Regions from separate parts of the Anaerobacillus sp. MEB173 genome, predicted to be linked through region 1. Evidence: riboswitches for the same ligand, from Rfam matches in the RefSeq annotation. Region 1 holds a riboswitch; each other region holds the start of a gene.
The links. A riboswitch is a leader RNA that binds a small molecule or an ion and turns the genes downstream of it on or off. The one in region 1 is predicted to bind glycine.
Positions count from the first base shown of each region.

Region 1 (10,351 bases):
TTTGGAATCTTTTCGGCCATTTCCTGTGAAGTATTCGGACCGACTACTTGATCGTCTGTTCCCCCAATTACTAATGTTGGACAATCGATTTTGTGTAACTCATTATAGGAATTGTTTCGTAAGCACGCATTCGCTTGAATAATGAAGCGTTGGATTGATTTTGTTTTTTTTAATTTCCTTATCACTGGATAGAAGGAGCGATAACGTTTTATATAGGTTTCTGTAAATGTTTTTTCTAACGAATCAACAATTAACTCACCTAATCGTTGCTGCTCTGCCAAGGTAATCCATTCGTTTCCTAACTTGTTCATTGCTGGGTTTGATTTTGAGGCAGAAATAGCTATAACAAGTTTTGTAACTGTTTCGGGGTAGTCAATTGCTAACCATTGGGCAATCATCCCGCCCATAGAAATACCTAGAACTGCAGCTTTCTCAATTCCAATTAAATTCATTGCTTCATGTTGATCCGTAGCCATTTGACGAATGGTATAGTCTTTAGGTAGATGATTTCTTCGGCTGAAAACATATACACGAAATTGTTTACGAAGAGCACTGAAAAAACGAGCGAGAATAAGTCCGCTTCCTCTTACTGTTTTTAATCCATCTTCTAAGCCGACTAAAATAACTAATGGCTTATTCCCAGTACCGAAAACAACGTAATCCATTGTATCAGAACGTAACTGTACAGTTTTTGAGTACATTTCAATCTCCATCCCCAGATTTTACTTATTATTTGAAATAATAAAAGATGAAAAAAGGCTTTTTGCAAAAGAAGCAAAAGCCTGAAATATATGTATTTCTATTATTTTACTGCGTCTTTTAATTGTTTGCCAGCTTTAAATGCAGGATTTTTGCTTGCTGGAATTTCGATATCTTCACCAGTTTGTGGGTTGCGTCCTTTTCTAGCTGCTCGTTCACGTACTTCAAAAACACCAAACCCAACTAATGACACTTTGTCACCTTTTTGTAAAGTGGATGTAATTGTTTCTAAAATTGTTTCAACAGCTTTTGCAGCATCTTTTTTTGGAAGACCCGTTGTCTCTACTACTTTGTTAATTAGATCAGTCTTATTCATCAGTTTGTCTCTTCCTTTCAATAAACGAATAAATTATAAAGAATGCATATCAAATGTACTTTTTGAATCATATTATGTCAAGCATTCTGTATAAATTTAGTTTATTTGGAAAGTAGAGATAGATTAAAAATCAATGAGGTTGGTCATACTATTTGTATCATGTTGAGGTGGTGTTACAATGTCTACAAATGACTATGTGAAATATGTAACGCAGCAAATTGTTAGCTATGTTGATAAACCAAAGGAAGAAAGACGTGCAATAAAAGCCGAAAAAAAATCAGTCAGGCTACCATTTATCTACCGATGGTTTGGTATGGTTCCATTGGCTTTTTCCATCACTATGAAAAAAAGGAGAAATGGTAATAAGTGAGGGGATGTCTCAAAAGCAAAGTAACAGTCACCTCGATCACAAATATAGAAGTTGATTCGTGATGAACGTTTATTCTATATTTTGCAAACGTTCGAGGAGAGCTGGCGCTTATGAGACAGCCTCTTTTTTTTATGCTAAATATTTCATAAGAAAGACGTAAACTAATAGTAAAGTAACATGAAGGATGTTATATACTAATAGGGATAGCCATTATATATATAAAATATCTTGAGGGAAAAATGGAGGTCGAATACGATTATGATCAATGTAAAAGTGAAGTCAGATATTCAAATTGCTCAGGAAGCAACACTAAAACCAATTGATGAGATTGCGGGACAGCTGCAATTATTTGCTGACGAATGGGAACCATACGGACGTTATAAAGCAAAAATATCACTTGATACCATGAAGCGGTTAGAAACCGCAAAGGATGGTCGTGTTATTTTAGTTACTGCGATAAATCCAACGCCTGCTGGTGAAGGAAAATCTACGGTAACGGTTGGATTAGGACAAGCATTAAATCGAATTGGAAAAAAAGCCATTATTGCCTTACGTGAGCCCTCTCTTGGACCGACAATGGGGATTAAAGGTGGAGCGGCGGGTGGTGGTTATTCACAAGTAATTCCAATGGAGGATATAAACTTACATTTTACTGGTGATCTCCATGCTATTACCTCGGCCCATAATGCTTTGGCTGCTTTGATTGATAATCATATTCATCAAGGAAATGAGTTACAAATCGATACACGTCGTGTCGTTTGGAAACGGGTTTTGGATATGAATGACAGAGCACTTCGAAACGTAATCGTTGGATTGGGTGGACCGATACAAGGGGTGCCAAGAGAAGATGGTTTTGATATTACAGTTGCCTCTGAGATTATGGCGATTCTATGCTTAGCAAGTGACATTCAAGATTTAAAAATGCGTCTTGCAAAAATTGTTATCGCATACACGACTAACGAAGAGCCTATTACCGTCGGGGATTTAGGTGTACAGGGGGCATTGACGTTATTACTTAAGGATGCCTTAAAGCCTAATCTTGTTCAAACACTTGAAAACACACCTGCTTTGATTCATGGTGGTCCATTTGCAAATATAGCGCATGGTTGCAATAGTGTCATTGCAACAAGAATGGCAAGTAAACTTGGTGAGTATGTTGTAACAGAAGCAGGATTTGGTGCTGATTTAGGGGCGGAAAAGTTTTTAAATATAAAAGCGCAAGCAGGAAATATTAAGCCTAGTGCTGTTGTGATCGTTGCAACGATTCGTGCTTTAAAAATGCACGGTGGTGTACCTAAGACTGAATTAACAACTGAAAATGTTGAAGCATTGAAAACAGGGATAAGTAACCTTAAAAAGCATATTGAAACAATCGAGTGCTTCGGGGTGCCATACGTAGTTGCGATAAATAAATTTACATCGGATACGCATGCTGAAATTGAGTTAGTAAAAAGCTGGTGTGAACAGCAAAATGTTGCTGTGTCTGTTGCTGATGTTTGGGGATTAGGTGGTGCTGGTGCTGAAGATCTTGCTAGGACTGTCATAAAAACAATAGATGCAAAGACAAATCATTACTCGCCGCTCTATTCAAAGACAGATTCGATTGAAAGAAAAATTGAAACGATTGCCAAAAAAGTTTATGGTGCAAGTGGTGTTGAGTTTTCTATTAAAGCAAAAAAACAAATAGCATTATTTAAACAAAACGGGTGGGACCAATTACCAGTATGTATGGCAAAAAATCAATATTCATTATCTGATAATCCAAAGCTTCTCGGTCGTCCTGAAAATTTTGTAATTACAATTCGAGAATTACGGCCTTCCATTGGTGCAGGCTTTATCGTAGCTCTGACTGGGGATGTTATGACGATGCCTGGACTGCCTAAGCAACCTGCTGCATTAAAAATGGATGTTGATCAGGATGGAAAAGCAATCGGATTATTTTAAAGAATTACACATAACCGTTTAAAAACAGGATGTCTCAAAAGTAAAGTAACAGTCACCTCGACCGCAAAGTATAGAAGTTATTTAGTGAGGAAAACTCTATATTCTGTATGCGTTCGAGGAGAGCTGTCACTTATGAACATCCTCATTTAAATGAGGACTGTTTTGTTAAATAAAACATCCCGCCATTAATGATGTCGACATTGATTTTGGGTTCATACTGAATTTTTAACGCTTCTTTTTCGACGTGATAACATTCTGGTTTTTCCTCAGTGCCTTCATAGAAATGATCAAGTAAGGCTTGATCATCAGTCCATCGTTTTTTTGCTTCTGATGCCCATAAATGGTCATCACGATCAATGATATCCCTAATTACATTTTCTAACCGTTTTAACCCGCTTTTTGGAGTAATAATTGGTGTTAAGGTAAAACAGTAGTCAGGTATTTTCGGAGTTAAAGACAGTTGAGATAAATGATTGTGGAATTCCGAAACCACTTGTCCGCTAATTAAATGGAGCCCAAGTGATAAGATGGTATCCTTCTTCCTGTCACATTCATACGATATTTTTGTATTTAAACAAAGCCATGGCTGTAACGGTGTTGATTGTCCACTCACCTGATCTGTTTCTTCATAAAGACGGATAAAAGACCCAAGCTGCTTGGCCGACTGAAAAATTTGATGCAGTCTAGGTGAGCCAAAATGGATCAGTTCGCCTTTTAAGTCCTCAGCTACTTTGTTTTGGTCAATAATCAATGTCATTTTCATTGGATTGGGAGTTCCACCAGTTTTCTCGAGGTAATGCCAATAAAAAGGTCGGTTCATGAGTGCTTTATCCAATTCAATTGTTAATTGAACTTGTATATGGGCATCACTTCCATCAATAATCTCACAATGATTTGCTTGAAAATAACGCTCTACATAGTCACGAATTTCATGTTGCTGCATTTGTTTTACACTCGCTTTCCTCAAGCTGACTATTTAAAAGAGCAGATAAATTATCCATTTTTATTTTCATCTCTCCCTCGCTTTCTGAACGAATGAGAATATCCGTAATATGGTTTTCTATTGTTGATAGATCGAGTTTCGTGAGAATTTCATCCAATTCACCAATGACTTTTTCAAAAAGGTTAATTTTTTCATAGAGCAATTGAAGGATATGCTGTTCAACTGTATCTTCAGTAGCGAAATTATAAATATGGACATCACTTTCTTGACCAAGCCTGTGAATACGTCCGATTCGTTGCTCGATTCTCATTGGGTTCCATGGTAAATCATAGTTAATGATATGATGGCAGAACTGGAGATTGATTCCCTCTCCGCCTGCTTCTGTTGCAATTAATACTTGTGCCCGATCTTTGAATAATTGTTTCATCCAGTCTTTCTTACTACGCTTAAATCCACCACGAAATGGTACAGATGTAATCCCATGTTGACTTAAGAACCATTGTAAATATAATTGAGTAGCACGATATTCTGTAAAAATTATCACTTTATCATTTATGTTCTGGATAATTTCTAACGCTTTTTCCGCTTTAGAATTACGCGTAATCTTTTCTATTTTACTCATCAATGTTTTAATAATCGTTTGGGCATACGAATTTGGATCTAGCTTTTCTGACATCCCTTTTAATGTCATAAATGCAGCTTCACGACTGCTGCAAATTTCTCGCTGTAAAGTAAGTAATGAGAAGTGACTCTTTAATAGTAAATGATCCTCTGGGTTCTCACTATGCTTTAGTGATGTTAACGTGTTATAGAGATCACGTTCTTCCTCACTAAATGTAATTGGTACTGTTTTTACAATTCGTTTTGGCCAGTCGATTCCTGTTTCTTCACGACGATTGCGAACCATTACCTTGCTTACTAGTTCTCGTAACTGCTCATCATTTTTTGGTGAGCGTTCACTTGAACGGTACGCCTTATCAAAAGTTGATTGATCTCCCAAATGTCCAGGTTTTAAAAGAGATACAAGATTAAAGATTTCCTCTAATTTATTTTGTACAGGCGTAGCAGTTAACAGTAAACAAAACTTTTTCTTTAAATGTTGAACGAATTCATAATTTTTTGTTTTGTTATTCTTTAATTTATGTGCTTCATCAATAATGACGAGGTCATAATTTTGTTTCATAATAATATCTCTGTGAGGATTGCGTTTTGCTGTATCCATCGATGCTACGACAACATCGCATTGTTCCCAAACATAGCTTTTCTTTTGAGGTACAGCTGGAATATAAAATTTTTGATTTAACTCGATTGTCCATTGCGAGACGAGAGAAGCTGGAACTAGGATTAATACTTTTTTTACGAGATTACGTATCATGTATTCTTTCAAAATCAGACCAGCTTCGATCGTTTTTCCGAGTCCTACTTCGTCCGCTAAAATCGCTTTACCATTCATCTTTTCAATAACGGTATTGGCTACTTCAAGTTGATGGCGGTAAGGTTTTAAGTCAGGCAAATGCTTTGGCGCTTGGAGACCATGAAATTCAGGTATGGACAAATGCTCTTCAGCTTCTAATGCTAATTTATAGAGGTCCCAATTTGCCCAAGGACCATCTTCTTCGATATGTTTAATAAATTGCTCTTGCCATTCTGTGTTGAAATGTATTGTAACAGTCATATTCCCTCCTCCTTCCAATCATTAGAGTATTGCCAATGTTGAATAAGAAATGGTAGGATATTAAATGAATATAGAATGTAGTATAAACAAGAAAGTATTAAATCATGTGTTTTATCACTTTCTATTGCTATATTTAGTGTTTTTTAATTACATATTGGCGGATGATAATAAGGGGAGAGATTACCTGATAAGGTAACGCCGAAGGAGCAAACATGGGAATGTGAATCTCTCAGGCAAAAAGACTCTTGTTTGACGCAACTCTGGAGAGAGTTTTTATAGCTTACTATTTACTATGAAAACCACCCACGAGGAAATTTCTTAAGTTTATGCTGATTTAAGAAAGAAACTTTCTGGTTACAGGACAGAGAAATACATTTTACTAGTGTATTTCTCTGTCTTTTTTTATGTTTTTTTATGTTTTTTTGTATGTGTTGACTTTTCGTCAAACATAATAAAGGCGACTATAGTAATCATTACACCAGGAATTTTCATAATCTTTTAAAGCTTTTTATCATTAAATTTGGAGGTATTTGTGTGACTGAATTAAAAAAGACACCACTCTTTGATGTATATAAAGAGCACGGGGCAAAAACAATTGATTTTGGTGGTTGGGATTTACCAGTACAATTTTCAAGTATAAAAGAAGAGCATGAAGCAGTTCGTTCTTGCGCAGGATTATTCGATGTATCACACATGGGCGAAGTCGAAGTGAAAGGGGAAAATGCTTTAGTTTATCTTCAACGTTTAATGACAAATGATGTGTCGAAGCTTAAACCCGGAGCTGCTCAGTATACAGCAATGTGTTACGAAGACGGTGGAACAGTGGATGATTTATTAATATATAAAAAAGATGAAGATGACTATTTACTTGTCATTAACGCCTCAAATATTGAAAAAGATGTAAGTTGGATGGAATCACATCTTATTGATGGGGTAACGGTTATGAATATTTCAGATGAAATTGCCCAAATTGCCCTTCAAGGTCCAGTAGCAGAGAAAGTGTTACAAACACTAACAGAAACTCCATTAGAAGAGATTGGGTTCTTTAAATTTAAAGATGATGTAAATATCAATGGAGTGAAAGCACTTGTATCTCGTACAGGTTACACAGGAGAAGACGGCTTTGAGATTTATTGTCATAAAGAGGATGTTCAACAGTTGTGGAAGGATATATTGGAGGCTGGAAAGAATGAGGGGGTTATTCCTTGCGGTTTAGGTGCAAGAGATACACTTCGATTTGAAGCCAAACTTCCGTTATATGGGCAAGAATTATCGAAACATATTACTCCACTCGAGGCCGGTATCGGATTTGCTGTTAAGACAGATAAAGTCGATGATTTCTTTGGGAAAGATGTACTGAAAAAGCAAAAAGAAGAGGGTTTAGCAAGAAAGCTAGTCGGGATCGAAATGATCGATAAAGGAATCCCAAGAACAGGTTATGAAGTGTTTGTTGGAGAACAGAAGATCGGTGAGGTGACAACTGGTACACAGTCACCAACATTAAAAAAGAACGTCGGTCTGGCACTTCTTGATATCAATTTCACTGCTATAGGCACTGAAGTTGAGGTTCAGGTTCGTAAAAAGCGTTTAAAAGCACAAGTTGTAAAAACACCTTTCTACAAGAGAGGGTAATAAGGGGAGATTACAAATGAGTTATCGTTATTTACCAATGACAGAGCAAGACCAAAAAGAAATGATGGATACGATTGGTATTCAATCAGTTGAAGAACTTTTTGCTGATATTCCTGAAAAAATTCGCTATAAAGGTCAATTAAACATTGAGAAGGAACTGCCGGAGCCTGAATTAGTTAACTATCTGCAAGGTTTAGCTGGTAAAAACGTCAATACGAAGCAATATCCAACTTTTTTAGGTGCTGGAGTATATGATCACTATATTTCATCAGTTGTCGATCATGTCATCTCACGTTCAGAGTTTTATACAGCGTATACACCCTATCAGCCAGAGATTTCTCAAGGTGAACTGCAAGCGATCTTTGAGTTCCAAACTATGGTTAGTGAGTTAACAGGAATGGATCTGGCAAATGCCTCAATGTATGATGGGCAAACAGCTTTAGCTGAGTCAGCAATGCTAAGTGCTGGTCAAACAAGACGTAAGAAATTGATTGTATCAAAAGCAGTTCATCCTGAAGCAAGAGCCGTATTACACACAAGTGCAAAGGGACAGAATCTCACTGTTGTTGAAGTAGATGTTGAAGCTGGAGTTACAAATTTAGCAGCGTTAAAAGATGAAATTGATAACGATACAGCTTGTGTCATTGTACAATATCCAAACTTCTTTGGGAGCATTGAAAATCTTCAAGAGATTGAAGAAATGACACATGCCCAGAAAGCGATGTTTGTTGTTTCAAGTAATCCATTATCATTAGGATTGTTAAAGCCACCAGGGCATTTCGGTGCCGATATCGTTATCGGTGATATTCAACCATTTGGAATACCAGCACAATTTGGTGGACCACACTGCGGCTTTTTTGCGACAACAAAGAAGTTAATGCGTAAAGTTCCAGGGCGTCTAGTTGGTCAAACAACTGATGATCAAGGGCAACGTGGATTTGTTTTAACATTGCAGGCACGTGAACAACATATTCGCCGTGATAAAGCGACATCAAATATTTGTTCTAACCAAGCGTTAAATGCATTGGCATCTTCTGTTGCGATGAGTGCACTTGGCAAAAATGGTGTCAAAGAGATGGCTAAGCAAAACTTACAAAAAGCTCATTATGCAAAAGAACAAGTACTAAACAACGGTGTTAATGTAGTGTTTAATCAACCTTTCTTTAATGAGTTTGTTGTAAAGCTAGATAAGCCAGTTCAAGACGTTAACAAACAATTATTACAACAAGGAATCATTGGTGGTTATGACCTTGGACGTGATTATCCTGAATTAGATGGTCATATGTTAATAGCTGTTACTGAACTTCGTACGAAAGAAGAAATTGACATATTAGCAAAAGCTTTGGGGGGTTTACAATGAGTAAAGATCAAGCATTAATTTTTGAGTTAAGTAAGGCTGGACGTACCGGTTATAGCTTATCGGAATTAGACGTACCAGAAGTTGCAGTAGAAAAGGTAATCCCTGACATGTTTATCCGTACAGAGGATGCAGAGCTCCCAGAAGTTTCAGAGCTGCAATTAATGCGTCATTATACAGCACTCTCAAACCGAAATCACGGTGTAGATTCAGGGTTTTATCCACTTGGATCTTGTACAATGAAATATAATCCGAAAATTAATGAAGACGTTGCTCGGTATACTGGTTTCGCACATATTCATCCATATCAAGCTGAAGAAACTGTGCAAGGTGCATTAGAGTTAATGTATAATTTACAAACGTCACTAGCTGAAATTACAGGAATGGATGAAGTGACGTTACAACCAGCTGCAGGAGCTCATGGTGAATGGACGGGATTAATGATGATTCGTGCTTACCATGAAGCGAATGGTGATTTTAACCGTACGAAGGTCATTGTTCCTGACTCAGCACACGGTACAAACCCGGCTTCGGCAACTGTAGCTGGATTTGAATCAATTACTGTCCGTTCAAATGAGCGTGGACTTGTAGATTTAGAACATCTAAGAGAGGTTGTAGGAGAGGATACAGCAGCTCTAATGCTAACAAATCCAAATACACTAGGTCTCTTTGAAGAAAATATCGCTGAAATGGCTGAAATTATTCATGAAGCTGGCGGAAAATTATATTATGACGGAGCTAACTCAAACGCTATTTTAGGTATTGCTCGTCCTGGTGATATGGGCTTTGATGTCGTACACTTAAACTTACACAAAACATTTACCGGACCACATGGTGGTGGTGGACCAGGATCAGGTCCTGTTGGAGTTAAGAAAGATTTAATTCCGTTCCTGCCAAAGCCGGTCGTTGTTAAAAATGGGGATGCGTATGGCTTTGATTATAATCGTCCGCAATCTATTGGCCGTGTTAAACCGTTCTATGGTAACTTTGGAATCAATGTTCGTGCTTATACGTATATTCGTACAATGGGACCAGTTGGCTTACGTAAAGTATCTGAATATGCTGTTCTTAATGCAAACTACATGATGCGTCGTTTAGAGCCGTATTTTGATCTTCCGTTTAATCAACATTGTAAACATGAGTTTGTACTCTCAGGTCGCCGTCAAAAGAAGTTGGGTGTTCGAACGTTAGATATGGCAAAACGCTTACTTGATTTCGGCTATCACCCGCCAACAATCTACTTCCCGTTAAATGTTGAGGAATGTATTATGATTGAACCAACGGAGACTGAAGCAAAAGAAACATTAGATGAATTCATTGATGCAATGATTCAGATCGCTAAGGAAGCAGAGGAA
Region 1 is NZ_JBJMAU010000002.1:151,699-162,049, reverse strand. Features, by position in the region: gene ACJ2A9_RS05200 (alpha/beta fold hydrolase) at 1-701, opposite strand, end outside; gene ACJ2A9_RS05195 (HU family DNA-binding protein) at 803-1,075, opposite strand; gene ACJ2A9_RS05190 (YqzE family protein) at 1,254-1,445, shown strand; gene ACJ2A9_RS05185 (formate--tetrahydrofolate ligase) at 1,704-3,389, shown strand; gene ACJ2A9_RS05180 (YqhG family protein) at 3,532-4,332, opposite strand; gene ACJ2A9_RS05175 (DEAD/DEAH box helicase) at 4,319-6,007, opposite strand; glycine riboswitch at 6,169-6,262, shown strand; gene gcvT (glycine cleavage system aminomethyltransferase GcvT) at 6,542-7,639, shown strand; gene gcvPA (aminomethyl-transferring glycine dehydrogenase subunit GcvPA) at 7,656-8,999, shown strand; gene gcvPB (aminomethyl-transferring glycine dehydrogenase subunit GcvPB) at 8,996-10,351, shown strand, end outside.

Region 2 (10,351 bases), on a different contig from region 1:
TCTGATGTAGCAAGTGAAAATGTCATCGCATCACTGATAAAACTTCCTGATAAAGATTTACCTTGTCTTACATAATCATTCATTTTCGTTGCATCCCCACCTGAAATACCGCTCGGTGCAGACGAGGGGTCGTTTGTTCCGCTATCTACAGCTTCTTTCATTTTAATTAAGCGCTCTTCCATCATCCGGAAAATTGTTTCTTTATCTTTTCCTGATTTTTCCTCTTCCATCATCAGCATGATTTGGCCAATCGTTTTCTTTTCAGTTGTACAAATTTCAATAAGCTCACTCATTGACCGGATTTCCATCATACAACACCCTTTAGAACAGTTTCTTTCTTCATGTCTTGATGGAAGCATGCTACAAGCGTCGATATACTATCGCTTGAGCTCAACCGGATATCTTTCATCTCATCGTTAATCATAAAGATTTTTGATAAACCTCCACCTAACGACACACCACCAACTTTAACTTCAATGTTTTTACGTTTTGCCGATATAACCGTTGTATTCGGGTGATCAAAATACGGACAACTCTCTTCAAGTTGAAGCCTATAGTATAGTCCATTGTGATGAGTCATTTCGATGGCATGTTTTATCCGGGAATCATCTGTATCCATTCCAAGCAATCCACCTAGAATCGCTTTATCTGTTCCATGTCCTTGATGTGTTTCTGCAAAGGAGCCGTAGAAAGTAATTTCTGCTTTTTCAGGACATCCATCCAAAAGTTCGTGAACAAACTTACCAATTGATACGACACCTGCAGTATGAGAACTCGATGGTCCAACCATAATTGGACCAATAATGTCAAAACAACTTTGAAATTCCATGAGTGATTGCTCCTTTCTTACACATTGATTGGTTGTTGAAATAATGGATAGGCACCACAAATGGCTTTTGTTGTTTCCTTTGCCTTTGCTAAAACCGTTGAATCCCCTTTACTCTTCAATACATCTGCGATTACTTTAGCGATTTTCTCCATTTCATCCTTTTTCATCCCGCGTGTTGTTAATGCAGCAGTTCCCATGCGGATTCCACTTGTAACAAAAGGACTTTGCGGATCAAACGGGATCGTATTTTTGTTCACTGTAATACCTGCTTCTTCTAGCAACTTCTCCGCTTCTTTTCCAGTTAAGTTCCACGGACGTACATCAAGTAATACAATATGGTTATCTGTTCCTCCTGAAACTAGGGCTGCTCCTTCTTTCTTTAGAGCTTCACCAAGTGATTCGGCATTTTCGATGACCTGTTTGGCATATTCTTTAAAGCTTGGCTGTAACGCTTCTTTGAAGGCAACTGCTTTAGCCGCAATAATGTGCATCAATGGCCCGCCTTGGATACCTGGGAAAACCGCTTTATTAATTTGTTTAATGATCTCTTCATCATTTGTTAAAATGATACCGCCGCGAGGTCCGCGTAATGTTTTATGCGTAGTACTTGTGACAACGTCAGCATAAGGAACTGGTGATGGGTGTAATCCTGCTGCAACAAGACCTGCAATATGTGCCATATCCACCATTAGCTTCGCACCAACTTGATCAGCAATTTCTCTAAACCTTGCAAAATCAATCTTTCTTGGATATGCACTTGTACCAGCAATAATTAATTTTGGTTTTTCTTTTTTGGCTATTGTTTCAAGCTCATCATAATCAATCAGCTGAGTATCTTCTCTCACCCCGTACGATACAACATCAAACCATTTTCCTGACATACTTACTGGACTTCCATGTGTGAGATGTCCACCATGCGATAAATTCATTCCCATCACTTTATCACCTGGTTGAAGTAAGGCAAAAAATACAGCTGTATTCGCCTGTGCTCCAGAATGAGGCTGGACGTTTGCGAATTTGGCTCCAAATAAAGTAGTCAACCGGTCAATCGCCGCTTGTTCTGCAAGATCAACGTATTCACAACCACCATAATAACGTTTTCCTGGATAACCTTCTGCATATTTATTTGTCATTACACTCCCCATGGCTTCTAATACGTCTGAACTTACAAAATTCTCAGATGCAATTAACTCCAATGTGTTATGCTGACGTTTTTTTTCACTTTCTATTGCTTCGAAAATAACTGAATCATTTTGTTTTAAACTCATTCAAATCCCTCCTAAATTTTTAAAACACCTAACTTATCTATCTGCTACACTTTTTATCCATGAAAAAAAGGACAGGAAAGGTAGCTCACTCACTACCTTTTCTGTCCTTGATTGCAAACAAAAAGGACAGAAAAAGATAGTTTATTTTCGCTACCCTTCTCTGTCCTTTTACCTGAGAGTTTAACTTCATTATTATCGAAGTCTACCCCTTTGGTGGCGTTTAATTACGCGCTCTCCAGAGGTGCGTCCTGTTGTAGTTCTTCTACCTGAGAGATTTGTCCCAAGGGTCTTTTTGGAACTTGCTCCTTCGGTGTGCACTTACTTATACACTCTCCTACAACCATCATCCGCAATCTATTCATTTTTTGATTAAGTTTAGAATAACGACTTAATTTACGACTGTCAACTATATTTTCCTACTATTTTTATTTTTCTAAAAAGAAATAATATTATAAAAGAATTATTTTATTTCAATTGTTTTTTCAAATTGAGAATAATTATATTGTTCAAAATAACTACACACAACGTGTCCAACTGATTTTGCCGCAACCAAAAGGGAGTCTTCATCAATATCGAACTTCGGATGGTGATTAAAATAGACTTTTTCTACTCCTTTTGGTTTACAGCCAATATAAAAGAATGTTCCAGGAATCTTTTCTAGGTAGTAAGCAAAATCTTCTGAACCGGAAAACTTCGGAAATTCAATCACTTGTTTTATATCTAGGTCGTCCACCTTTTCAAGTGTTGATTTTACAAATTCAGTAATTTCCGGGTGATTATATAAAGGCGGATAATCATTAACATACGTAAAATCGCACTCTACCGCAAATTCAGCTTCGATTCCTTTCACAATTCGGTGCATTTCTGTTTCAATGATTTGTCTTGTCTCAACTGACATATAACGAGCATCACCTTCAAGTTCAACACGATCTTTAATAACATTTCGGGCGCCTTTCCCATCAAAAGATCCCACCGTAATTACACCAGTATCAAACGGATTTAATCTACGGCTTATAATCGTTTGAATCGCTGTTACAAAATGTGCCCCAGCTACAATCGGGTCGTTCGCCAAATGTGGTGATGAACCGTGTCCGCCAGCTCCTTGAATACCTAGGTTAAAACCACTTCTCCCTGCCATCGAATACTCGCTGTTATAACCAACTGTTCCTGTAGATTCAGTAGGAAATAAATGAGTACCAAAAATATGATCCACATCATCAAGGATCCCTGAATCCAAAATACTCTTTGCTCCACCAGGTGGTGTTTCTTCGGCATGCTGATGAATAATTTTGATTGTACCTGATAAAGATGATTTCAATTGAATGAGACAATCAGCAAGTATCATCAAGTAAGCGGTATGTCCATCATGTCCACACGCATGCATTACACCGTCATTTTTCGACTTAAATGGTACATCAGTCTCTTCTTTAATTGCCAGTGCATCAAAGTCTGCACGTAAAGCAATCGTTTTTCCCGGATTTTCTCCTTTAATTGTGACGACAATTCCATAACCATTACCGACGTTCCGTGCAATGTCTACATCTTTTCCCTCATAAAAATTGGCAATATAATTAGCGGTATTTGCCTCTTTAAACGAAAGTTCCGGGTATTGATGCAAATACCGTCTAATCGTAATCATTTCTTCTTTTCGTTCTTCCAGCATTTTCATTAATTGTTCCTTCATAAAAAAGTTTCCCCACCTTTGATTATGAATAATTTAGTTCTAAACGTTGTAAGTGTAAGAGGAAAAGTGGATGTAAAGATAATCATGAAAAAATGTCCCTTCCTCTAAAAAACGTTATACAGGCATTTTTGCTTCGTTTCTCTTTTCTAAGAAGAGGCAAATCGTTATTGTCAAAATGATGCATAGTAACATTTTCATATAAACAACCAGTGCTGTCAGATTAATTACAAATCCTATCACAAGTCCAATCACACCATAAATTGGCTTTTTCATCGCAAACTGAGCTAATACCCCACCAAAGATCGCTGGTAAAATAAACGGAAACACTTGTTGTATATGCTCTGGTATTCTTGAAACCAGCATGGCTCCTACCAAGATCATTGGAATTAGAAACACTTTGTTTACTAATGATGCAGCTCCTATTGCAAGTGTCGCTGCTATTTCTCCTTTCTTGGTTCCTGGCTCTGCACCAATTGAATTTTGGGCTGCTGCAGCAGCTGGCAGACACATGTTTCCTACATTACCTGTCAGAAAACTAATATAAGTACCCGAAACACCCAAAATAGTATAATACATGATTGGTTCAAGCACCCAAACAACAGCAATAATTCCTGCATAGGCGAGAAATCCACTCAAAATAACATTCCAACCAGGATGATGTCCTAAGAAAAATGAAAGAACGACCGGCAACGATAACGATAAGATTATCGCGGCCCAAACTGTCAATCGACCCCAAAAATGAGCTCTTTTATGAAACTGTTCCATTGCAGAACTACTAGTCCCGCTAACTGTTGTCTCAATTGTTTCTTTCAAACCCATAATTTATCCCCCCGTCATTAGATAATGATAAAGTAACCCACAACTAAGCTGGCAAGAATCGATAGGCCAAGGGACCATTCGCGTATCCAGTTTTTCTGCAGCTTATCCGCTAATGCAGTTAAAACAAACATTGTTATACTCGCTGTCAGTACAGCTACAATATACTCAAATCCTTTAACCATTTCAGCACTTGCTAAATTCCCGAATGCAGCTACCATTGCAGCTGTGGCTATCACCATCATAAGCTTTTTATTTTTTTCATTTTTATTGATGATTTTCTTTTCAATCTTACTGATTGATTTCGTAGCCAATGCAACAAACAGTAACCAGCCTACCCCACCTAAACATAACGTCCAAACAACTGCTGTAAATGCCTGGGTATTAAAGCTCGTACTTCCTAATTCAGCACCATAAGCATTTGCACCTAGACTTGCACCAACCGATTCAATCGGGGCCGATCCAATAATTCCAATCCTCATCAACGTCAGGGGTTCTCCCAAAAACGGGATTAATGATAAGGCAACAATAATAATCGCAAATGAAGGGCCAATTGCCGAAATGGCTCCTGTTTTTATGGCGCTATTCACCTCACCTTTTGTCATGCCAATTTCTTTACTTGCATCTTTTGCTAACAGAATAAACTTAATCGCTTGAAAAATGACCACGCCTAAAACCATGAGTGCAATAACCCAAACTAAGAAACCACTAGCTAACCTCATAGCCTCTACCATCATCAGCACCACCTTTTCTTCTTTCATTGACAATTACCAGAAACCACGTGTACCCAAATACCAATTCAGGTCTTTCTCCAACATATTTTTTCACCCAGAAAGGATCTTCCCAAACACCTCCTTGATTGATAGCGTTTTCATAAATTACAAAAATGAAGTAGCGGGTTACAAACCCCGCTATAAATCAGGTTAAAATAGGAATTCAGTTTTTTCTAATCTAGGATGTTAAGACTTTAGGATTATGTTCTAGCCATAGTGGCGGTTCGTTTCAGCAAAGTAGTAAATTCTTATTATTCTATCGATACCATTTCTTAATTTTCTGTCTTTTCTTTCTACACTTTTTACTATACACTGGGGTTGGGAGTATTACAATGTGGTAACATACATAATAATAGATGATATAATGTATATTATCACATAACGATAGAAGGAGTTACATATGAACGCAACTGAGTACAGTCTATTATTTTTAAAAGATAAGTTGAAAAATAGTTCGTTTCAAGTGTGGGGATATAATCATTTCACGAATAATGAATACTTAATTCATAATAACGGAGATAACGAACCATCCCCCCCTTCAATTCACTCATCAAATGAGGAAGAAAGCTCATATAACATAGTAAAAGAAAGCAACCGAGTGGTCCTTTCTTATTTCTACCCAGAAGGAAACCAAGTGAATGTCTGTATTTATTTGCAATCAGTACCTTTATCTAAAGAAGAAATTCAGCATTTATATTACTTTTTCTACCTTTATCACACGAAAGAAATTATCGAAAGAAAAGATAATGAACTATACAATCTCGTCAATAGTATTCACTCAATAACCTCTAGTCTTGATCTTGATGAAGTACTTGAAAAAATTATAAGTAATGCACTTAAAGTTATTCCTTCAGCAGAAGCCGGGTTATTATTTCTTTATGATCAAACGAGTGAGAGGTTAACACCTAAAGCGCCTGTTGGATTCAATAACTCCATTTATAATATAAAATTTAAAGTCGGGGAATCAATTACTGGCAAAATTTTCGAAGACGGGAAAGGCAGAATATTCAATTCAAAAAAAGACGTATTTGAAGAAATGTCCAAATACAATATCTCAACAGAAAACTTTGATTATCTTACTTCGGGGAAATCTCCGGAAGCAGCAATGGGTGTACCTGTATCAATTGAAGACAAAAGAATTGGTGTAATGATTATTCATCAATGGAAGCAAAAAAAAGTATTCGACAATCATGACTTACAATTATTGCAAGGTTTTGCTGAACAGGCTGCAATTGCTATTCAAAATGCACAATATTATATGGAGGCAAATAAAAGGTTAGTCGAGGTTACAGAGTTAAGTCATGAACTTCAAGAAAAAAACATGCAACTCCAAAAAAGACATGAGATACATCAAGCATTAATCAATATTTCTTTGCAAAATCAGGGAGTTGAAAAAATTATTTACGAATTTAATCATATGATTAAACCAACATTATCTTTTTTTAATGCCCTTGAAAATAAGTTCTATTTAAATAAAAGATCAAAGCAACCACCTTTCAGTATTTTTGAAATGAAAATGATATTTAGGGAAAAGCGCATTTCATTACATGTTACTGTGAGTGACGATGATAAGAACAGTTATTTACTGTATCCAATATATAACGGTATTGCTTTTCTAGGTTGCTTTATTGTTCATTTATCAGAACCTTTATCTAAATCTGACCAAATGACCCTTGAACAAGGCAGCTCTGTATTAGCTCTAGAATTGGTTAAAAAACAAACAATTACTGAAATCTATTATAAAAAAAGACACGAACAGTTTCAGAATTTACTAAGCTATAAAGATAACGAGCAATTAATTCAACAAGCAAATGAAATCGGAATAGACATCTCATCTTACTGTTTTATTGCTATTTTCGAGATACCGGGATACTCTGATTTACAACTGCTTGAGATAGAAATACATCAACTAGTTTCTAAAATAAAAAATGAACTAATGGTTTCAGATAAATTAATTTACGGATTCCATAATAAAATTATATTACTTGTATCAAGTTTAGAGATTGAAGACCTAAATCATATTCAAATTAAAATTCAGACTATTAGAAAGGAATATAAAAATAGTAATAATGCTCTCTTTCGAGGTGGAATCAGCAGTACTTATAAAGGGCTGGAAAGTGTAAAGAAATGTTACGATGAAGCAACGAAGACCCTATCTTATTTAGCTGATCGTAATAGAAATGATATTATTTGTTACGAAGACATTGGTTTAAACCGTTTATTTTTAAATCAATCCTCGCAAGAAATAGAATCATTTGTACATGATGTACTATCCCCGTTATGGTCTGATAACGACAGAAACAAAGATTTAGAAAAAACTCTCATTACTTACATTGAATACAATCGTTCCGCTACGAAAACAGCGAATGATCTGCATATTCATATTAATACGCTTTATCAACGACTAAAAAAAATTGAAGATTTACTTCATATTGATTTTCAAAATAATGAAGATGTATTAAAAATTCAATTAGCGTGTCATTTAAAAGCAACTTATGACCGTGACAAATCATAGCATAAAAACACCCAGGAATTTTTCTACGATCCTGGGTGTTTGCAGTTTATAATCCCTTTTTCAGTTTTAGTTGTCAAGTATTAAACAATCCTCACATTTCCACGACTATTTCATCATTTTTAACACAGTTCTATAGAGAACGTCGGCACCGATTGCTAAATCTTCATTGGAGGCAAATTCTGCAGGGTTATGACTGATCCCCTCCTTACAGCGTACAAAAATCATTCCGTAGTCACATACATTTGACAACATTAGCGAATCATGAAAAGCGCCACTCATTAGGTTCGGTGCATCTAGACCTAGATGTTGACATTCACTACGAATAATATCTTTAATCCATCCGGCACAGAAACTCGGTTCACTATTTTGGTCTTCAATAATTTCAACAGTTACGTTGTGTTTTTCAGCAATTTGTTTAAAATTCTCTCTCAGATCGTATTCGCACATATTTCTTCGATCCAGGTCAATGTCACGCAGATCAATCGTAAATTCAACTTCCTCTGGAATAACATTTCGAGATGCAGGAGAAACATTGAGAGCTCCTACTGTTCCAACTGTTGTCGCAGCAGAATCACGTTTTACGAGCTCATTGAATGAAAGGATCATTTCTGAAGCACCCACTAGTGCATCTTGACGCATATACATAGGTACGGTTCCAGCATGCCCAGCAAAACCTTTCACTTTTACAGTTAGCCATAATGGTCCAGCAATACCCGTGACAATTCCAACTGGTTGATCTACCTTTTCCAATAGTGGACCTTGTTCGATATGAAGTTCAAGAAAAGAATGAATGCTTCCTGGCGGATAAACGGAGTCCGACAATTTATCTGGATTACATCCGAACTCACGTAATGCCTGTTCTCTTGTAACTCCGTCCTTATCTACTCTTCCTAATTCACCTTCATCTAACTTTCCGATTATTCCTCTCGAACCGAAAAGCCCTTTATTAAAGCGCCACCCTTCTTCATCACAAAAAGAGACAACTTCGATTGGCCGGTCTGGTACAATTCCTTTTTCAGTCATGGTAGCAACGGCTTCAATGCCACTAAGTACACCTGCAGTTCCATCAAATCGCCCTCCATTGGGCTGTGAATCTAAGTGTGAGCCGATCATTAATACGGGAGCATCAGGGTCTTTCCCTTCTATACGACCAAATAAATTTCCGCAGTTATCAAGACGTGTCGTCATACCTGCGTCTTCCATCCATTTAGAAACCAACTCAAATGCCTTTTTTTCAACGGTTGATAAGGTCGGACGACAAACACCCGTTTCACCAATCTTCCCAATTTCCGCTAGTTGTTCAATATTCTGGCTTAATCTATTTTTATTAATCGTTAATTGATCTAAAATTGTCTTCATCATGCTTCCTTCCTTCTATAAGCTTGTAAGTTGTACCTTTTCGTTTACTAATTAAGCACCTGCCTTTTTATCTTTTTGTTTTTCCATGAAATAAATAACTGTGATTGTAAGTGCGACAGTCAGAGCGATTTTTATTAAATTAAAAATCGGTGAAAATAAAACTAACATCCCTATTCCTAATGCCACGATTCCATACTTTGGTGTTTTATAGGCAAACTGACCTAACACCGCACCAAAGATGGCAGGGAGAATAAAGTTAAATGCGTTGTGTATTGCTTCTGGTAAAGCATTAACGATTGCCGTGCCTAATAAAATGATCAAGACCATTATCGTAATATTTACAAGCGATGCAACTGCAATCCCCAAAACGCCAGCAATTTCAGCTTTGCGTGATCCAGTTTCTGCTCCTATTGCTTTTTGTGCGGCTGCAGAACAAGGGAGACACATATTAGCAATATTTCCAGTTAAAAATGCTAAATACGTTCCGCCAATTCCAAGTGTAGGGTAGTATGTGATCGGCTCCAATATCCACATGATTCCGATAAAACTCGCATAACCAATTAGTCCTACAAGAATGACATTCCAACCAGGGTGAGCACCTACAACAAACGACATATATAAAGGTACGACAAGACACATTGCAATTAATACAAAAAGCGTTAAACGTCCCCAAAAATGTGCTTTATCATGAAACATTTCAATACCATTTGACCTTGAAGGTTCAATATCTGTTACAACCTTTTTCTGGACATTTAAACTCATATTTTCTCCCCCTTGTTAGATTAAAAATTTGAATAACTAAATAACAATTTTCTCTATTAATCATTAAAGACCATCATATTAAACTAGTGAAATATCCACTTGCCATCCCGATTACCATAGCTATTCCTAATGCCCACTCTTTAAGCCAGCCAATATCCTTATTATCAGCAACTTTCATTATGATGATCATTGCAAAGATTGCGACAACCCCAGCAACGGTGTGATTAAAACTATTAACCATTTGCGCACTTGCAAGGTATGCAAACGCCCCTAACATTGCAGCTAATGAGATAATCGCCATCACTTTTGAATTCTTTTTCTCGATTTTTTTCTGAGTTTTTCCTA
Region 2 is NZ_JBJMAU010000001.1:503,478-513,828, forward strand. Features, by position in the region: gene sdaAA (L-serine ammonia-lyase, iron-sulfur-dependent, subunit alpha) at 1-308, opposite strand, end outside; gene ACJ2A9_RS02555 (serine dehydratase beta chain) at 308-829, opposite strand; gene glyA (serine hydroxymethyltransferase) at 847-2,097, opposite strand; glycine riboswitch at 2,256-2,338, opposite strand; glycine riboswitch at 2,342-2,444, opposite strand; gene ACJ2A9_RS02565 (amidohydrolase) at 2,558-3,781, opposite strand; gene ACJ2A9_RS02570 (small-conductance mechanosensitive channel) at 3,896-4,600, opposite strand; gene ACJ2A9_RS02575 (DUF5058 family protein) at 4,618-5,331, opposite strand; gene ACJ2A9_RS02580 (helix-turn-helix domain-containing protein) at 5,771-7,885, shown strand; gene ACJ2A9_RS02585 (M20 family metallo-hydrolase) at 7,991-9,244, opposite strand; gene ACJ2A9_RS02590 (small-conductance mechanosensitive channel) at 9,296-10,006, opposite strand; gene ACJ2A9_RS02595 (DUF5058 family protein) at 10,080-10,351, opposite strand, start outside.
Region 2: another riboswitch for glycine. It lies ahead of glyA (serine hydroxymethyltransferase); the one in region 1 lies ahead of gcvT (glycine cleavage system aminomethyltransferase GcvT).

Region 3 (10,017 bases), on a different contig from region 1:
ACTCCAACTAAATCAAGTATTATGATTGGTCTTGGTGAAACAAAGGAAGAAGTTATCGAAACAATGGATGATCTCCGCGCTCATGAGGTTGATATTTTGACTATTGGCCAATATTTACAACCGACAAAAAAACATTTACAAGTCCAAAAGTATTGGAGCCCGCAAGAGTTTCAAGAATTGAAGGAAATTGCAATCTCAAAAGGCTTTAGTCATTGTGAATCAGGACCGCTTGTTCGTTCTTCTTATCATGCTGATGAGCAGGTTGAATCAGCACGGGTTAATGCCTAAGCTTGTAAGATCTGGATTCGTGAGAAAGGAGGGGATTCGATGGTTATTACACTTACAGATACTGCGTTACAGAAGCTAAAAGGAATCGAGATCAATGAAGAACGTTCAGCACGAATTGATGCTGATGTAGCTGGAGGCTGTGGGGTGTCAGTCAAGTTTTCGTTAATTGTTGATGAGCCCCGACGAAACGATACGGTGATTGAGTATGAAGGAATTCAAATTCGCATCGATCGGTTTACAAAACGGTATTTAGATGAAGAAACTCAAATTGATTATTGTGAAGAACAAGGGTTTCTCGTTGGGGAAAGCTTTGAATCAAGTGCATGTGCGATTGAAATAGATTAAGAGGAGAAAAGAAAATGCAGAAATCAGGAACAGAACGAGTGAAACGTGGAATGGCGGAAATGCAAAAAGGCGGCGTCATTATGGATGTTGTCAATGCAGAACAAGCAAAGATTGCCGAAGCAGCAGGTGCTGTTGCGGTTATGGCACTAGAACGTGTACCAGCTGACATCCGTGCCGCTGGTGGTGTAGCGCGTATGGCAGATCCGAGAATTGTTGAAGAAGTGATGAATGCTGTTTCAATTCCAGTGATGGCAAAAGCAAGAATCGGGCATATAGTTGAGGCCAAAGTGCTTGAAGCAATGGGTGTTGACTACATTGATGAAAGTGAAGTATTAACACCAGCTGACGAAGTGTTCCACCTATATAAACGAGACTTTACCGTACCATTTGTTTGTGGTGCTCGGGACTTAGGTGAAGTTTGCCGCCGGATTGGTGAAGGGGCATCAATGATCCGGACAAAAGGTGAGCCCGGTACAGGAAATATTGTTGAAGCAGTTCGTCATATGCGCATGATGCAAGCGCAAATTAAGAAAGTTGCTTCAATGTCTACCGATGAACTAATGACGGAAGCAAAAAATATAGGCGCTTCATACGACTTATTACTTCAAATTAAAGAAACAGGAAAGCTGCCAGTTGTAAATTTTGCTGCGGGTGGTGTAGCAACCCCTGCCGATGCGGCTCTCATGATGCAGCTAGGGGCAGATGGTGTGTTTGTTGGGTCTGGTATCTTTAAGTCTGATCATCCAGAAAAATTTGCAACTGCAATTGTCGAAGCAACTACTCATTACGAAGACTATGAATTAATCGCCAATCTATCAAAAGGATTAGGGAATGCAATGAAAGGGATTGAAATCTCAACCCTTCAACCTTCTGAACGAATGCAAGATCGTGGCTGGTAGAATTGGAGTAGAGTAAAGCAGAAAGATTGATAGTGAAAGAGACGAGGGGGAGAATTTGTTGGCAAAAGAATATGATGTTGTCATTATCGGTGGAGGTCCTGGCGGATATGTCGCGGCAATTCGTGCATCTCAATTGGGGCTAACAACGGCAGTTATTGAAAAAAGTAAAGTTGGTGGAACTTGTCTACATGCGGGGTGTATCCCAAGCAAGGCCTTGTTAAGAAGTGCAGAAGTATATGCCAATACGAAGCACGGTGAACAGTTTGGTGTCATTGCCCCAGAAGTTAGTCTCGATTTCTCAAAAGTACAATCCAGAAAAGAGGAAATTACAGATCGTTTGTTTAAAGGGATCCAACATTTATTGAAAAAAGGAAAAATCGATGTTTATGAGGGTAAAGGCAGTATTTCAGAAGCAAAAGATGTTTTGATTGAAACTAGCGATGGAGAACAAATCACACTTCATTCAAAAAACATTTTAATTGCAACAGGATCTCGTCCTAGAACACTTCCTGGCCTTGAAGCAGATGGACAATACGTGATGACTTCAGATGAAGCATTACAAATGGAAACCCTTCCTAGTTCGATTATTATTGTTGGCGGTGGCGTTATTGGGATTGAATGGGCATCAATGCTCAATGATTTTGGTGTGAAAGTAACTGTGGTTGAATATGCTGATCGCATTTTACCGACAGAGGATAAAGATGTTTCAAAAGAAGTACAACGATTAATGAAGAAAAAAGGTGTGAAAATCGTAACAGGTGCGAAGGTACTTCCAGATACATTAGAAAAGGGCGAAGGTGTTGCGATTACAGCTGAACATAAAGGAAAAGAAACACAGTTTTCGGCTGACAAACTATTAGTGTCTGTTGGTCGAGTACCAAATACAAGCGGAATCGGTCTTGAGAATCAAAACATTAATGTTGATCGTCTGTTTATTAAAACAAATGAAAACTATCAAACAAGTGAACCTACTATTTATGCGATCGGTGATGTGATTGGTGGGCTACAACTTGCCCATGTTGCCTCACATGAAGGAATCATCGCAATTGAACATATGGCAGGTAAAGAGACTTCACCACTTGATCTGACGCTTGTTCCAAAGTGCGTCTATAGCAATCCAGAAGTAGCGAGTGTCGGTTTAACAGAAGAAGAGGCAAAAGAGAAAGGATTCGAAGTAAAAATAGGAAAATTCCCATTCCGTGCGATTGGAAAGGCGTTAGTTTATGGTGAATCGGATGGCTTTGTCAAACTTATCGTTGAAGAAACAACTAATAAGCTATTAGGAGCACATATGGTTGGACCGCATGTAACCGATATGATTACTGAACTAGGTCTTGCTCATGTATTAAACGCAACATCTATGGATATTTCACATACCATCCATCCACACCCGGCCTTATCTGAAGCAATTGGTGAGGCTGCATTAGCTATTGACGGTAAGGAGATTCATGCTTAAGAAGAAAAAAGGAGGGAGGAAGAGTAAATGCATACAGAAAAAGAGGTTAGTCAGGCTACTCTGTTAATTACGTGTCCAGAAAAACCAGGTATTATCTCAGAGATGTCTAATTTACTGCTAGAGCACAGCGCTAATATTATCCACTTTGACCAACATACTACTGATCCTAAATCAGGGATGTTTTTTATGAGAATTGAGTTTGAATTAGAAGACTTTAATTCTTCGTTTAGTACTCTTGAACAAAACTTACATTTGATGGCTGAAGATTATCCAATGGAATGGACGCTGAGTAGTAAGAAAAAATTAAAACGAATGGCCATTTTTGTATCAAAAGCCGATCACTGCCTAATGGAGCTAATCTGGCGTTGGAAATCGAACGAAATTCAAGTAGACATCCCAATGGTCATTAGTAATCATGAGGATTTAAAAGAAGAGGTTGAAGGGTATGGTATTCCATTTTATCATATTCCGATCTCTTCTGATTCGAAAGAAATTGCAGAAAAGAAAGCATTAGAACTGCTAGATGGAAAGGTAGACTTTATTGTTTTAGCAAGATATATGCAAATTCTTTCTCCTAGTTTTATAGCGAAATACCCAAATCAAATCATTAATATCCATCATTCATTCTTACCGGCATTTGTTGGCGCAAATCCTTATGCAAGAGCATTTAACCGCGGGGTTAAGCTGATAGGAGCAACTGCACATTATGTAACGAATGATCTTGATGAAGGGCCGATTATCCAGCAAGATGTGGAACGAGTAAATCATCGTTATACGATAGAAGGGTTGAAAGTTGCAGGACGACATGTAGAACGTCTTGTTCTTGCCCAAGCTGTTTCCTGGCATATTGAAGATAAAGTGATTGTCCATGGTAATAAAACGATTGTATTTACATGAGTTTTTCTGTTCATTTTTATCAAGATAGACAACTCATTACAGCCAGCCTAGTTTGTTTAGGTTTGGCTGTTTCTTTCTATAATATTAGAAAAATACTAGTTGAAAATGACGTTTACGAGTAGAAGTTTTTAAATGAATTGATAAAATCAATTTTAAAAAATGATTAAAGATAATTTTATTATGAATATTAGCAAAAAAATAAGGCTACTGGGACGTTCCAGTAGCCTTATTCTTATCGCTCATCGATTAACTAATCTCTTTTTCAACAGAACGAGCCGCATTAACATTACCGTAGAAATTTGTGAAATAATCATTGGTCTCAGCTACGACAACTTTCCAAAGAAGGAGAAGGGCAATTAAGTTTGGAATCATCATTAATGCATTGGCCATATCAGCAAATGCCCAGACTGTTGTAAGGTTAGCAACTGTCCCAATACCACAAGCGGCAATATAAATAAGACGATAACCTGCAATTCCTTTAGAGCCAGCTAAGTATTCAAAGCACTTTTCCCCGTATATATACCAGCCAACGATTGTTGAGAAGCCAAAGAAGATAACCGAGAAGGAAACAATATATTCACCAACTACACCTAGAACAGAAGCAAACGCTGCACTGGTCAATGCGCCCCCTTCAAGTGCTGCGTCATGAGTCACGCCAGAAAGTAACCCGCCAGATGGATCCCAGAAACCTGTAATAAGCAGTGTTAAACCAGTCATTGTACATACAATAATCGTTACGATAAATGTACCAGTCATGGCTACGAGTGCTTGTTTAACAGGGTGATCTGCACGTGCGTTCCCGGCGATTAATGCTGCTGTACCAAGACCTGCTTCGTTTGAGAAAATTCCACGAGCAACACCATTACGTATAGCCTCGGATACGACAACACCTAGGAAACCACCAGCTGCAGCAACAGGATTAAAGGCATAATGAAAAATTAATTGAAAAGCTGGGATAATCATATCGTAATTTAGTATAAGAATGATGATTGCTCCCCCTATGTAAAGGAACGCCATAATCGGAACAAAGAAACTAGCAACGGTACTAATACGCTGAATTCCACCGAAAATAATAAAGCTCACTAATAAAACTAAGATTAAGCCAGTAACCCAGTTAGCAATGCCAAAGCTGTTGCTTGTTACATCAGCAATCGTATTGGACTGTACGCTGTTTCCAATACCCAAAGCGGCAAAGGCACCAAATAAGGCAAAGGTAATCGCTAGCAGCTTATATTTTTTCCCCAGGCCCCGTTCGATGTAATACATCGGCCCACTTGAATATTCACCATTGTCATTTTTTACACGATATTTCACAGCAAGCAAGGCTTCAGCGTACTTTGTCGCCATACCTAGTAAACCAACAACCCACATCCAAAAGATTGCACCAGGGCCACCAAGTGTGATAGCAGTTGCAACACCAGCAATGTTTCCGTTCCCTATAGTCGCAGCGAGTGCTGTCATAAGTGCCTTAAAATGACTTACATCTCCTTCAGCAGCAGCATCATTATGATCTTCTTTACCAAATCCAATCTTAAATGCATAAATGAGATGGCGAAATTGCAATCCTTTTAAAACAAATGTTAAAAACAAGCCTGTCCCAAATAATAAGATAAGACTTGGAGGACCCCATAATACGTTATTGATTTTTCCTAATATCTCTAAGATATCCATTTTATCACTCCTAAAAATAACATTTTTTAGATTGTACGTTAAGTTACTCTAGGGTGTAAGCGCTTTCCTTTTTGGGTATATTGACTGCAGTTTTTAATATTGTGTGGACTACCACCTCTTTATTTGTTATTCCTATTTTTTCTCCACAAAAAAGGACAGAGAAAAATAGGTGATTTCCTATTTTTCTCTGTCCTTTTACCTGAGAGTTTAACTCCGTGGGTGGCTCATGGCTCTCTCCAGAGACGCGTCCTACTGTGGTCCTTTTACCTGAGAGATTAATGCCTAATATTTAGGCCTTGCTCCTTCGGTGCTAAACGATTTGTTTAGTCTCTCCCACAATATTCAACCGCTATTATTCATTTAAATTCATTTTATTACACTAAAAGAATAAAGTCAATTTAATATTCAGAATTATATGTCACTTGTGGATTTTATTTTGTTATGGTTAATGATCAATAAAAGAAATTATAAATTGGGCATTTTCATTTAGTAATGTTGAAAAAGTAGTCGCTGAATGTGAGTATGATAATATACCATGAATTAAAGTGCTAGAAAAATTGCATATGAACAGTACGGAATTAGTAGATACAATGTTGAAATGGGAATTGACAAGCCTAAACTACAAAAAGACGTGCAAATAGCACGTCTTTTTGATTAAGGTATTACCTTATGTGTATGGTGAAATTTTAACTAAATATTAAGGATGATAAATCAACGGGTTATTGGAAAAGCTAATCTCTTGAACCACATGAATTGCACCAAAAGACTCTTTTAAGCTCTTCACATCCAAAACGATCCGCCTTTCTACATATAGTATTTACAAGAATATGTACAAATGGCTATAGAAAGTTTAGGTGTAGAAGTATTGTAACAATTACAGCAAAAACAAATGTGCAAAAGGGGTTCCATAATGAACTGCCCCCTGTCTACTTGGCAGGGGGCAGTTCATTATATCTGGTCCCTTTTTATTTTATACTTTGCAATCGATTATTTAGATGTTATAGTGTATATACAGATATAAACACCATAACACTTGGAGGTCATAAATAAATGAATTTATTAGATACTTTATGGGCTTATGTTCTTGTTTTTATATTTGCTGCGGTGCCATTTTTTGAGGCATATGGCGTTATTCCGATTGCGATGATTGCTGGTTTATCTCCAGTACCAGTCATCATCCTTGGTTTAGTCGGGAATATTGTAACGGTTTTATTTGTGATTGTTTTTATTAATAAAATTAAAGAATGGAGACAAAAGGAAAAAAGTAATGAAGAAAAAGCACCCGGTACGAGAGCAGTAAGAGCACAAAAGTTATGGAAAAAGTACGGCTTACCAGGGCTTGCCATCATTGGTCCGTTATTTGTTGGGAGTCACCTTACTGCGTTTATGAGCTTAACATTAGGAGGAGCGAAAAAGAAAACAGCCTATTGGATGACAACAAGTATCGTGATATGGAGTTTAACATTTGCTGTTTTGGTTCATTTTGGTATCGATTTATTAGGCCATGGAGAGCGCAATCTTTTTGAGTAAAAGGAGGGGGAAGTGACTTGTTTCAACAGGCATTTTGGTTAGCAAAAAAAGAACTAAAAGCACAATGGATAGCCATTAGCTTGACGTTATTAGCAACGATTTTTATTGCTATATTTTCTAGTATTCTTCTTGATCAATCTGTAAGAAAGTTATTTGGGGATGAAATGATGTTTTATAATCATACGTTACTGGACATTATTTTTCTCGTACTGACCCCATCGTTTGCAGCGATCTTTATGTCTCGACCGTATTTAAACTTTCAAACCGTTAAAGACGATCCATTTAGTAAAAGAATGGCCTTATTGCGTTCGTTGCCAATTCCTATTCCAACACTCTCGTTAAGTCGAATCCTTCTCATGGTTGGAACATTACTCATGATGTCCTTTGCATTTTATTTAACGATAACGATTGTATTGCCAGGACATTTCTTTGAACTTTTAACACCGGTTGAGTATTTGATTTTTATCCTCTTTTGGTTCGGGTATGCACTAGCTATCGGAGGGATCAATCCATTTATTGAATATGGAACAAATGGAAAAATACTGCATATTGTTCCATGGGCTTTTATCGTTGTCTTTTTCGTAACAGTATTTATTTTCTACAATTTAGTCGACCAAGGCATCGTCGAAACGGTATTGGTACTTATTAAGAGTCATGGCTGGCCATTAGCTATCATCTCCCTTCTTGTCGGTGTATGGGGTAGTTATATTTGGAACAAATTTCTGACTATTAGATTATCAAAAAGAGATTACTTGTAAGGAGGGAGGAGGAAGAGATGAAGCTACCGATTCGTGTCTCGGAGGAAAGCAGGGAGCCGATCTATCATCAAATTGAAACTCAGGTTAAAGCGTTAATTGTCGGTGGTCAGCTTCCACCGGGAACACCCCTTCCTTCTATTCGAGCATTGGCCAGTGAATTAGCGTGCAGTGTGATTACAACGCGGCGGGCTTACCAAAATTTAGAAAGTAGTGGCTATATCAAAACAGTACAAGGAAAAGGGACATTTGTTAAAGAGGTCGAGGCACTACAAAAGGAACAAGCAAAACAAAAAGTTGTATATGATGCTTTTCAAAAAGCGATTGAACAAGGGAAGCAGGTCGGTTGTTCGATAGATGATTTATTGACGATTTTTAACGAAGTGATAAAGCGGAATTTTGATAATTAAGTAAATGGGGGATAGACATGTTTACCTCAATTGTTGATATAAAAGGATTGACGAAACATTATAAAAAGTTTTCTTTAGGTTCAATTGATTTTCAAGTCGAAGCAGTATCCAAGTTGGGACGACAAGCAGTACACTCAATTACTTGAGAGATATCATATCGATGAAGGTCAAAAGTATGGGAAATGCTCAAAAGGGACAAAGAAGAAAGTTGAGTTTATCTTTGCTCTTTGCCATGAACCAAAGCTTCTGTTATTAGATGAACCATCAGCAGGTGTTGATATCATTTCACAACGGAAAATGAAAGAAGATCTTATGACTTATATGGAAGATGGGAAAAGAAGTATTGTCCTAGCTACCCATAACATCGATGAGGTTAAGCAACTGTGTGATTACATTACAATTTTGGAAGAAGGAAAGATCATCCACTCATTTGAAAAAGATGAGTTTCATGATAAATGGGCACGGTTATGGGTATCACACGTTTCAGAAGTGTTGAAGAATCATCCGAATGTAATAAAGATAGAAGAAAATCCTTTGCAATTGGTTACGGATGATTTACCAGTCATCGAAAAAGAGTTAGAAACAGAAGGAATTACCATTAACCATATTAACCGTTTATCACTTGAGGAAGTAATTGAACATATGGTTGGCGAGAATAAAAAGTAAATGAAACTTAGTTCTTGTTCCAATCGTATAGGTCGTAAGAAATATATCTACTATATTTAAAGGTGAAGACTATGTATTTTCCGTCTAAAAAGATCTATGTCTAACGCTCATTATTTGGGGAACGGTTCTCATTATGTTTGTCCCAGCGATTACGAGGCAAGACGTAATTGGAATATTCATTACATTTCCGATGGCGTTCTTTATATGCTGGCTTTGGTTTGCGACAGGCTATACGATTGAAAATGGGGTAATCAAAATAAAATTTGGTCCATTTCGTAAAACGGTGTACATTGAGGAAATAAGCAAAATCAATAAAACCAAACAATTTTTTTGGTGTGAAATAATTTTGTCAAATGTGTATTTATGATGAACTACATCAACTGTAAAGTGTTATTCTTATTCAATTTCCACCGTCCAACGGTGTACTAGAAGTTTGGCGGGACTGTGTGGGAATCGAACCCACCGGAGACGGCACGCGCCTCCCATAAGGTTTTGAAGACCTCGGCAAACACCAGTTACACAACCAGCCCCATATAAAAAGAAATTCTTCATTTACTATGAAATCATTTTCTCACAGGTTCATATTATACAGCTTGTTCTATATTTTGACAAGCTTTTATTTTAAAGAAACAAATTTGAAATGTTGACGATATCGCCTAATAATTAAAGAAATTTTAGGAAAGAGCCAGTGTATAATATGAAAAAACAATCTCAGGTCGCTGATAAGGTAGGCTGGACGCTCGTTCCTGGGGGCGGGACAAATGAATCACGCGGTGGTACTTGGATTGGCAGAGTAGTAACGATTTCCAAAGATTCAGAGACTGCTCACAAAGTATTGGAAGTAATTGAGCATGTTACATCGTAAGAAGTAAGTAAACAATTGTTACATGATCCATTTCGTGAGAGTCACTTTCAAACGAATGAAAAACGATTAGGAGTCCAAATAAGTGTTGATGATTTTGGGATTGGCTACAGTTCACTAAATTATTTGCGAGAGCTACCGATTGATCGCTTGAAAATTAATAAATCATTTATTGGTGATGTGACGGTTTCTTCATCGAAAAGTTCAATTATCTCGACGATTGTCTATCTGGCTCATA
Region 3 is NZ_JBJMAU010000001.1:487,503-497,519, reverse strand. Features, by position in the region: gene lipA (lipoyl synthase) at 1-288, shown strand, start outside; gene ACJ2A9_RS02520 (iron-sulfur cluster biosynthesis family protein) at 328-633, shown strand; gene pdxS (pyridoxal 5'-phosphate synthase subunit PdxS) at 648-1,532, shown strand; gene lpdA (dihydrolipoyl dehydrogenase) at 1,591-2,988, shown strand; gene purU (formyltetrahydrofolate deformylase) at 3,016-3,885, shown strand; gene ACJ2A9_RS02500 (alanine/glycine:cation symporter family protein) at 4,132-5,556, opposite strand; glycine riboswitch at 5,741-5,799, opposite strand; glycine riboswitch at 5,802-5,902, opposite strand; gene ACJ2A9_RS02495 (small multi-drug export protein) at 6,607-7,086, shown strand; gene ACJ2A9_RS02490 (hypothetical protein) at 7,104-7,844, shown strand; gene ACJ2A9_RS02485 (GntR family transcriptional regulator) at 7,862-8,251, shown strand; gene ACJ2A9_RS02480 (hypothetical protein) at 8,336-8,917, shown strand; gene ACJ2A9_RS02475 (PH domain-containing protein) at 9,051-9,284, shown strand; tRNA gene ACJ2A9_RS02470 (tRNA-Sec) at 9,352-9,448, opposite strand; gene ACJ2A9_RS02465 (hypothetical protein) at 9,615-9,782, shown strand; gene ACJ2A9_RS02460 (EAL domain-containing protein) at 9,798-10,017, shown strand, end outside.
Region 3: another riboswitch for glycine. It lies ahead of ACJ2A9_RS02500 (alanine/glycine:cation symporter family protein); the one in region 1 lies ahead of gcvT (glycine cleavage system aminomethyltransferase GcvT).